2 regions of the Verrucosispora sp. WMMA2044 genome follow, and region 2 is predicted to be linked to the other one. Evidence: riboswitches for the same ligand, from Rfam matches in the RefSeq annotation. Region 2 holds a riboswitch; the other holds the start of a gene.
The links. A riboswitch is a leader RNA that binds a small molecule or an ion and turns the genes downstream of it on or off. The one in region 2 is predicted to bind cobalamin.
Positions count from the first base shown of each region.

Region 1: linked by a shared signal. The riboswitch ahead of metE (5-methyltetrahydropteroyltriglutamate--homocysteine S-methyltransferase) and the one ahead of O3597_RS12755 (ribonucleoside-diphosphate reductase subunit alpha) in region 2 are both predicted to bind cobalamin.

Region 1 is NZ_CP114913.1:1,701,085-1,705,290, forward strand. It holds gene O3597_RS07760 (ferredoxin reductase family protein) at 1-276, shown strand, start outside; gene O3597_RS07765 (alpha/beta hydrolase) at 491-1,225, shown strand; cobalamin riboswitch at 1,293-1,504, shown strand; gene metE (5-methyltetrahydropteroyltriglutamate--homocysteine S-methyltransferase) at 1,615-3,852, shown strand; gene O3597_RS07775 ((Fe-S)-binding protein) at 4,083-4,206, shown strand, end outside.
Region 2 is NZ_CP114913.1:2,829,596-2,833,801, forward strand. It holds gene O3597_RS12755 (ribonucleoside-diphosphate reductase subunit alpha) at 1-1,920, opposite strand, end outside; cobalamin riboswitch at 2,063-2,269, opposite strand; gene O3597_RS12760 (hypothetical protein) at 2,393-2,854, shown strand; gene O3597_RS12765 (hypothetical protein) at 2,930-3,262, opposite strand; gene O3597_RS12770 (hypothetical protein) at 3,259-3,456, opposite strand; gene O3597_RS12775 (helix-turn-helix transcriptional regulator) at 3,529-4,206, opposite strand, start outside.

The DNA of each region.
Region 1 (4,206 bases), 1.1 Mb from region 2:
CGGGCCCGCACGACCGCCGACGCGGTACTGATCGGTGAGCTGCGCGATCTGGCCGAGGCCAGGGGCGCCCGCCTGCATCTGCTGACCGGTCGCACCGCCGACGGCAGCCAGCCGTTCAGCCCGGAGAGCCTGAGCGACCTGGTTCCCGACATCGCCGAGCGCGACGTCTACCTGTGCGGTCCCGCGGCGATGGCCAGCACCGTGCAGCGCAGCCTCCGCGCCCTGCGGGTTCCAGCCCGCCAACGGCATGTCGAGGCGTTCCGGTTGGGGGTGTGAACCTCACCGGCCGACAGTGCGCGGGCGAGCGGAAGGGGCCCGGGAAACCCGTCGCGGACCGTGACGGCCTGCTGCTAGTTTGTCCAAGGCCGTGCGAGAGACCGAGGAGGTGGTACCCGTGAACGTTTCGACATGGGTGCTCCCCCGCGGGGTCACGGTCGGGCGGTAGGTCGTCCGGGAGCGCCTTTCATGCGTACTCCCGAAAGGCACGACCATGCGATTCACCTCCGAACGACACCTCGACGACGGCGTTCTCGAGCGCGCGTTCACGCTCGGCGACATCCCGGGTTTCCTGTGGACACCCGCGTTCGCGACAGCACAGGTCCCGCTGATCCTGCTCGGTCACCCGCCACTCGGGCTGGGCCGGATGTACCCACGTTTGGTGGCGCGGGCCCGGCGCGCCGCAGCGGATGGTTTCGCCGCCGCCGCGATCGAGCTGCCCGGCAGCGGTGACCGGCCGCGTTGGGCCGCTGCCGAGCGGGCCCGCGCCGAACTGCACCGGGTGCTGGCGGCGGGCGAGGCGGTGAGCGACGAGATCGTGGACGCTCTCGTCCTCCCGCTCGTCGACCGGGCCGTGCCGGAATCGCAGGCTGCCCTGGACGCCTTCCTGTCGCTGCCCGAGGTCGGCGGCCCTGTCGGGTACTCGGGGGGAGTGATCTCGATCGGCATTCGGCTCGCGGTGGTCGAGCCCCGGATCGTGGCCGCCGGGCTTTTCGCCGGAAGTTTCGTGCCGCGCCTCATCGTCGAACAGGCCCGGCAGGTCACCATTCCGCTGCACGTGCTGTTGCAGTGGGATGACGAGGGCAACGACCGGCAGGCGGCGCTGGAGCTGTTCGACGCCTTCGGCTCCACGGAGAAGACGCTGCACGCCAACATGGGCGGACACACGGGTGTGCCCTGGTACGCGGGGGAGGACGCGGGCCGGTTCTTCGCCCGGCACCTACGCTAGCCGGGCCTCGGCCGGCTCGCCGTCCCGCAGGCCGGGCACCCCGGGCCCAGCCGCCGGTGTGGCCCGTACGATGGCCGGTGGTGCTGGTTCGTCCCGCCCGTGTGGGTGGGGCGTCGCAAGAGGGAACCCGGTGCGAATCCGGGACTGCCCCGCAGCGGTGAGTGGGAACGACCGCCGTCAACAAAGCACTGGACCGTGAGGTCTGGGAAGCGACGGCCAGTAGGCGACCTGGTGTCATGCCCGCGAGTCCGAAGACCTGCCAGTGCTGCGCACGCCGCCGGCGTGCGTCGCCGGCGGTCCCGTGGGAGGACCAGGGCGGAAGCCGGTACCCGAGGTGTACCCGTCTTCCCTCCCGTGTCCGCCGGACACTTCGAGGGAAGGAACCCTTGGTGAGTACCGCATTCGGGCAGAGCACCGTGCTCGGCTACCCACGCATCGGCGCGAACCGTGAACTGAAGAAGGCCGTCGAGGCGTACTGGGCCGGCACCGTCGACGCCGAGGCTCTGGCCAGCACCGCCGCTGGGCTGCGGGCGCAGGTGTGGCGGACGCTGCGCGACGCCCGTCTCGACGCGATCCCGTCGAACACCTTCTCCTACTACGACCAGATGCTCGACACGGCGGTCGCTGTGGGCGCGGTCCCGACCCGGTTCAGCCGGCTGGGCCTGTCCGCGCTGGACACCTACTTCGCCATGGCACGTGGTGTCGACGCCGAGCCGGCGTTGGAACTGACGAAGTGGTTCGACACCAACTACCACTACCTGGTGCCGGAGATCGCCCCGGACACCGTCTTCACCGCCAACCCGGCGAAGGCGCTGGACGAGTACGCCGAAGCCCGCGGCCTGGGCATCACCACCCGGCCGGTGTTCGTCGGACCGGCCACGTTCCTGCTGCTGGCCAAGGGCGTCGATCCGTTCGCCCGGCTCGACGACCTGGTCCAGGCCTACGCCCGGATTCTCGCCGAGCTGGCGCACGCGGGCGTCGGCTGGGTGCAACTGGACGAGCCCGCCTACGCCGCCGACCGCAGCCCAGCCGAGATCGACGCCCTGGGCCGCGCCTACACCCGGCTCGGTGAGCTCACGCACCGACCGCGGATCTTCGTGGCGACATACTTCGGCGACCTCGGCGACGCGCTGCCGGCCCTGCTGGACACCCCGGTCGACGCCGTCGGCCTGGACCTGGTCGCCGGCGCGGGCAACCTGCACCGTCTCGCCGCCGCCGGACCACTTGGTGGCAAGACCATCGTCGCCGGCCTGGTCGACGGTCGGAACGTCTGGCGTACCGACCTGCGGGCCGCCGTAGCGGCCGGCGCGACGGTCGCCGGACTGGCCGACCACGTCGCCGTCTCCTCGTCCTGCTCGCTGCTGCACGTGCCGGTCGACCTGTCCGCCGAGACACACCTCGACCCCCGGCTGTCCGAGCGGCTGGCGTTCGCCCGGCAGAAGGTCGACGAGATCGTCCTGCTCGGCCGGGCGCTGCGCGACGGCACCACGGCGCTGCCCGCGCCCCTGCCGGCCACCCCGGCCGACTGGCGTCACGACGACGTACGCGGCCGCCTCGCCGCGCTGCGCCCGGCCGACCGGCAGCGCGGCGACTATCCCACCCGGGCCGCCCGGCAGCAGCAACGGCTGGGCCTGCCGGAGTTGCCGACCACCACGATCGGGTCGTTTCCGCAGACCGCCGAGCTGCGCCGGGCCCGCGCCGCACACCGGGCCGGCAGCCTCGACGACGCCGGCTACGCGTCGCGGATCCGCGCGGAGGTGGCGCAGGTCATCCGGTTGCAGGAACGACTGGGCCTGGACGTGCTCGTGCACGGGGAACCGGAGCGCAACGACATGGTGCAGTACTTCGGCGAGCAACTCGACGGCTTCGCCGCCACGCGTCACGGCTGGGTGCAGTCCTACGGCTCCCGCTGCGTACGCCCGCCGATCATCTACGGCGACGTGTCGCGCAGGGCCCCGATGACCGTCGAGTGGTCGACCTACGCGCAGTCGCTGACCAGCAAACCGGTCAAGGGCATGCTCACCGGCCCGGTAACCATCCTGGCCTGGTCGTTCGTCCGCACCGACCAGCCCCTCGCGGACACCGCCGACCAGGTCGCGCTGGCCCTGCGCGACGAGTGCCGCGACCTGGAGTCCGCCGGGATCCGGGTCATCCAGGTCGACGAACCAGCGCTACGGGAGACGCTGCCGCTGCGCAGGGCCGACCAGCAGGCGTACCTGGACTGGGCGGTGGCGGCGTTCCGCCTGGCCACCAGCGGCGTCGCCGACGACACCCAGATTCACACCCACCTGTGCTACTCCGAGTTCGGCGAGGTGATCGGCGCCATCGACGCCCTCGACGCGGACGTCACCAGCATCGAGGCGTCCCGGTCCAAGATGGAGGTGCTCGACGACCTGGCCGCGATCGGCTACGGCCGGGGCGTCGGCCCGGGCGTCTGGGACATCCACTCGCCCCGGGTGCCGTCGCGCGACGAGGTGATCGAGGCGCTGCGTCGGGCCGTCGCGGCCGTGCCGGCCCGCCGGTTGTGGGTGAATCCGGACTGCGGCCTGAAGACGCGCGGCTATCCGGAGGTCGAGGCGTCCCTGCGGCACCTGGTCGCCGCCGCCGAAGAGGTACGCGGGAGCTGACCGCACCGGGCCGGGCGGTACCGACGACACGCGACCGCCCGGCTCGTGGTCGGTGAGCCCGTCGCCGACCGCGCCCGGACCGGGGCACCCGCACCCCGCCCGGGACCGCGACGTGGCAGGTGGTGACCTTGCTGCGCAGCGGCCGCTCGTACGGCAGACTCGGCGGATCATGCGTTACGGGCCCGGTGGTGCTTCCGTGGCGGCGCGGGCCGGCGAGTGGGAGGTGTGACGTGCGGATCGCGTTGTTCGTGACGTGTCTGGCGGACACCCTGTTTCCCGAGGCGGCGAAGGCGACGGTGCGGTTGTTGGAGCGGTTGGGGCATGAGGTGGTGTTCCCCGACGGGCAGACGTGTT
Region 2 (4,206 bases):
CTCGCCGGACATCGTCTCCCGCTTGAACAGGTTGGACACCTGCGGCTCGATGCACTCGTAACACCCGGCGATCGAGGCGATCGTGGCGGTCGGCGCGATCGCCACCAGCAGCGAGTTCCGCAGCCCGTGGCGGCCGATCCGCTCCCGCAGCGCGGTCCACCGCTGCGCCTGCGTCACCTCCGCGCCCCACAGGTCCGGATGCAACTCACCCTTCGCGGCACGGGTTTCGGCGTACGCCGGATGCGGGCCGAACCGCTCGGCCAGACCCGCCGACGTCTCCAGCGCGGTCAGGAAGATCTCCTCCTGCACCCGGGTCGACAGTTCCCGCGCCGACGCCGAGTCGAACGGCAGCCGCAGGGTGAACAACGCGTCCTGCAGACCCATCAGCCCGAGCCCGACCGGACGCCAACGCGGGTTCGACACCGCCGTCTGCTCGGCCGGGTAGTAGTTGATGTCGATCACCCGGTCGAGGAACACCACCGCCGTGCGTACCGTGGCGCGCAGCCTCTCCCAGTCGACGCCGTCGGCGGTGACGTGCGCGCCCAGGTTCACCGACCCGAGGTTGCACACCGCCGTCTCGGTGTCGTTGTTGACCTCCAGGATCTCGGTGCACAGGTTCGACAGGTGGATCGTGTTGCCGGGCGCACCGGTCTGATTGGACAGCCGGTTCGCGGCGTCCTTGAACGTCATCCACCCGTTGCCGGTCTGCGCGAGCGTACGCATCATCCGCCCGTACAGGTCGCGGGCCTTGACGGTCCGGACGGCCTTCTTCTCCGCCGCCCGGTACGCCTCGTCGAACGCCTCGCCGAACAGGTCCGGCAGCTCCGGCGCGTCCGACGGGTCGACGAGCGACCAGTCACCGTCCGCCTCGACCCGCCGCATGAACTCGTCGGGGATCCAGTTGGCCAGGTTCAGGTTGTGGGTACGCCGGGACTCCTCCCCGGTGTTGTCCCGCAACTCCAGGAACTCCTCGATGTCCGGGTGCCACGGCTCCAGGTACACGCAGGCCGCGCCCTTGCGCCGGCCACCCTGGTTGACCGCCGCCACCCCGGCGTCGAGCGTCTTCAGGAACGGCACGATGCCGTTGGAGCGGCCGTTGGTGCCCCGGATCAACGCGCCCCGACCGCGCACCCGCGACCAGGAGATGCCGATCCCGCCGGAGAACTTCGACAGCTTCGCCACCTGGTGGTAGCGCTCGTAGATCGAGTCGAGTTCGTCGCGCGGCGAGTCGACCAGGAAACACGACGACATCTGGGTGTGCCGGGTGCCCGAGTTGAACAGCGTCGGTGAACTCGGCAGGTAGGCCAGGCTCGACATCAGCCGGTAGAACCCGATCGCCTCGCCCGGCGTCTGCGACAGCCCGCAGGCCACCCGCAGCAGCCAGTACTGCGGCGTCTCCACCACCAGGCGGGTCTGCGGATGCCGCAGCAGGTAGCGGTCCGCGACGGTGCGCAGCCCGAAGTACTCGAACCGCAGGTCACCGTCCGGATCCACCGCGTCGTCCAGCTTGCGCGCGTTACGGGCCACGAATGCGGCGGTGGCGTCCCCGATCAGCCCCAGGCCGTGGGCGTACCGGATGGACTGGCTGAAGCTGGCCACCTGCTGCCCACGGACCTCCTTGTCCACGTACGCGGCCAGCAACCGCGCCGCCAGCTTCGAGTACTGCGGTTCCTCACCGATCAGCTCGGCGGCCGTCTGGATGGACAGCTTGTCCAGCTCGGCGGTGGTGGCACCGTCGTACAGCCCGCTGATGGTCTTGGTGGCCACCCGCAGCGGATCCACCTCGTCGAGGTCGGCCACCCACCGCTCCACCGCCCGGACGATCTTGTTCACGTCCACCGGTTCCGTGGCGCCGTCGCGTTTGCGGACCTGCATCACCTGCCGGCGCTGCTCCGACACAGCTGGGCCGGAGGCCGCCATCTCCCGCACGACCGTCACGTCTCTCTCCTCGCGCCGTCTACCGAGGGCCTCGGACACGCGGGAGGACGCCACGGAATCCGCGCAGGCGGCGCGGCCCGTTCATGGCGTCGGCCGTCCCACGCGGCCTGCGGCCGCCGCCCACGAGTGCGGGCGGCGTGCTGGCAGGTCTTCGGACTCGTGGGCGTGCTCGCGCGCTCCTACTGGCCGTCGCTTCCCAGGCCGGAGCCCAGTGCTTCGTGACGGCTGTCGTTCCCACTCACCGCTGCGGGGCAGCCCCGGATTTCCACCGGGTTCCCTCTTGCCTCGGCCGCCCCGGATGGGCGCCCGAACCAGCTACGGGTGACACCATATATGGGCGACCCACCAACGCAAGACACCAGATGGTGTGTCGGCGTGTCCGTGCAACGGATGTCCCTCCGGATCCGCGCTCGGGCGTCCCGGAAGGTTTGACGTGATCTGCCATGCTGGCCGCGTGAAACCCAACCTGGAGCGGATCCCAGGACAGCAGGACCGACTCGCGGAGCAGATCCTCGCCCGCGCGCCGCGACGCATCGAGCAGAATTTCGTACGCTCCCTCGAACCCACCACCGCGCTCGCCCTCGGCCGCTACGGTGCCCGCCTCGCCACCCTGGCGTTGCGGCAGAACTCGGTCGACCTGCTACGTCGCTCGGTGCTGGCGACCGGACTCGCCGGATGCTTGGCGTCCGATGACGACCGGGACATCATGGTGGCGCTGGCGGTGCCGTGGATCGTGGCACAGCAGCTCGGAGCATCCCCGGCCGAGGTGTTCGCCACGGTCAGCGCAACTCTTCCGGAGGGGCCGGCAGCCCGCCTGGTCCAAGCCTTCGGTGCCTGTACCAACATCACCTTGGAAGCCTTCGGCTGGGAGCTGGTGACGACCGCCGACGGCCCGGACTTCCGTCCGGTTCCCTGATCACGCTCGCCGCAGTGCCGGACATGAGTTGACGGCACCCCGCGTACGAAACTGCCTCCGGCTGGGCCCTCGACGCTACGACGTCCCGCAGGAGCACCGCGTCCAGGCGGTGAACCGGGTGGTCAGCTCACCCGCATCTGCGGCCGGCAAGTCGTCCAGCGCGGCCGTGAGCAGCGCGCCCACGTACATCGACAGCCCGACGCGATCCCGGCCGTACGCCTCACCGAGCCGTACCCGCGCCGGAGCGCACGGCCACACCGGTTCGCCGTCGCAGGTGCCGCACGTCCACTGCGGCCGGCGCGGTAGGTGCTGGTCGCCAAGGCGGCAGGGCAGGGCGTCGACAGCGCGACCGATCCGGATCGCTTCAGCGGCCATAGCGTCGCGGTAGCGCACGGGTCGCCCGGTCATGCCGGCCACCGCGCGTTACGCCGCGCCTGATCGAGCAGGCGTCGCCGGGCCGCGTCCTGCTCGATTTCCTGCCACCGTTGCCCGGTGCCGGCCGGCGGCACGGACCACCGCCGCCGCAGCCACCACCGAAACCTGCGCCACACGCCCACCGCCGCCACCTCCGCCAGGTCGTAAAGGGGGTGGCGGCGCTGCACGGGGGAACACCACCGCCACCCGCAAACATCGTGCGATGACGGCGTGTGCCCAGGTCAGAGGCTCGGTGTCCGCTACGGGTTGACGGACAGGCCCAAGTCGCGGACAGCGGCGTCAACCTGCCCGGCCAGGCGTCGGGAGGCCGTTGACACCGCGATGGACCGTGCCCGCTCCAGCACCCGCTGCGCCGAGCCACTGTCCCCGGCCCGGCCGTGGGCGATGGCCAGGTGCACGAGGTGCCGACCGTGCCAGTCGGCGCTCTCGGCCGTCTCGTCCACCCCCGCCGTGCCGGCGGTCAACAGTTCGACGGCTCGGTCGTTGGCCCGCGCGTCCCGGTCGCCCAAGTACCGCCACACGATGCCCTGCTGTACCGCGTAGAAGGCCGGGGTGTACCAGTACCCCCACGCGGGCAGTGGCGTCTCTGCCGCCTCGGTGGCCAGGTCGGCGGCTTGCGTGAGCATCTGCCGCACGTCGGTCGGGCACGCCCCAGCCATGGCCAGCCCACGCGCCTCCTGGCCGGCGGAGTACGCGCGCAACGCCGTGTTGGCTCGCGGATCAATCCGGGCGGCCCGGGACAGCCCGATCATCTCTGGCAGGTCGCCGCGACCCTCCGCCCGGTGGCCCTGGAAGGACAGTACGGTCGCCGTCAGGTCGGCGTTGCTGGCCTCTGTGGACCATTGCAGACTGCGGTCCAGCCATACACGGGCGGTCCGGTCGTCACCGTTGGCGATACCGAGCCAACCGGCGAACTG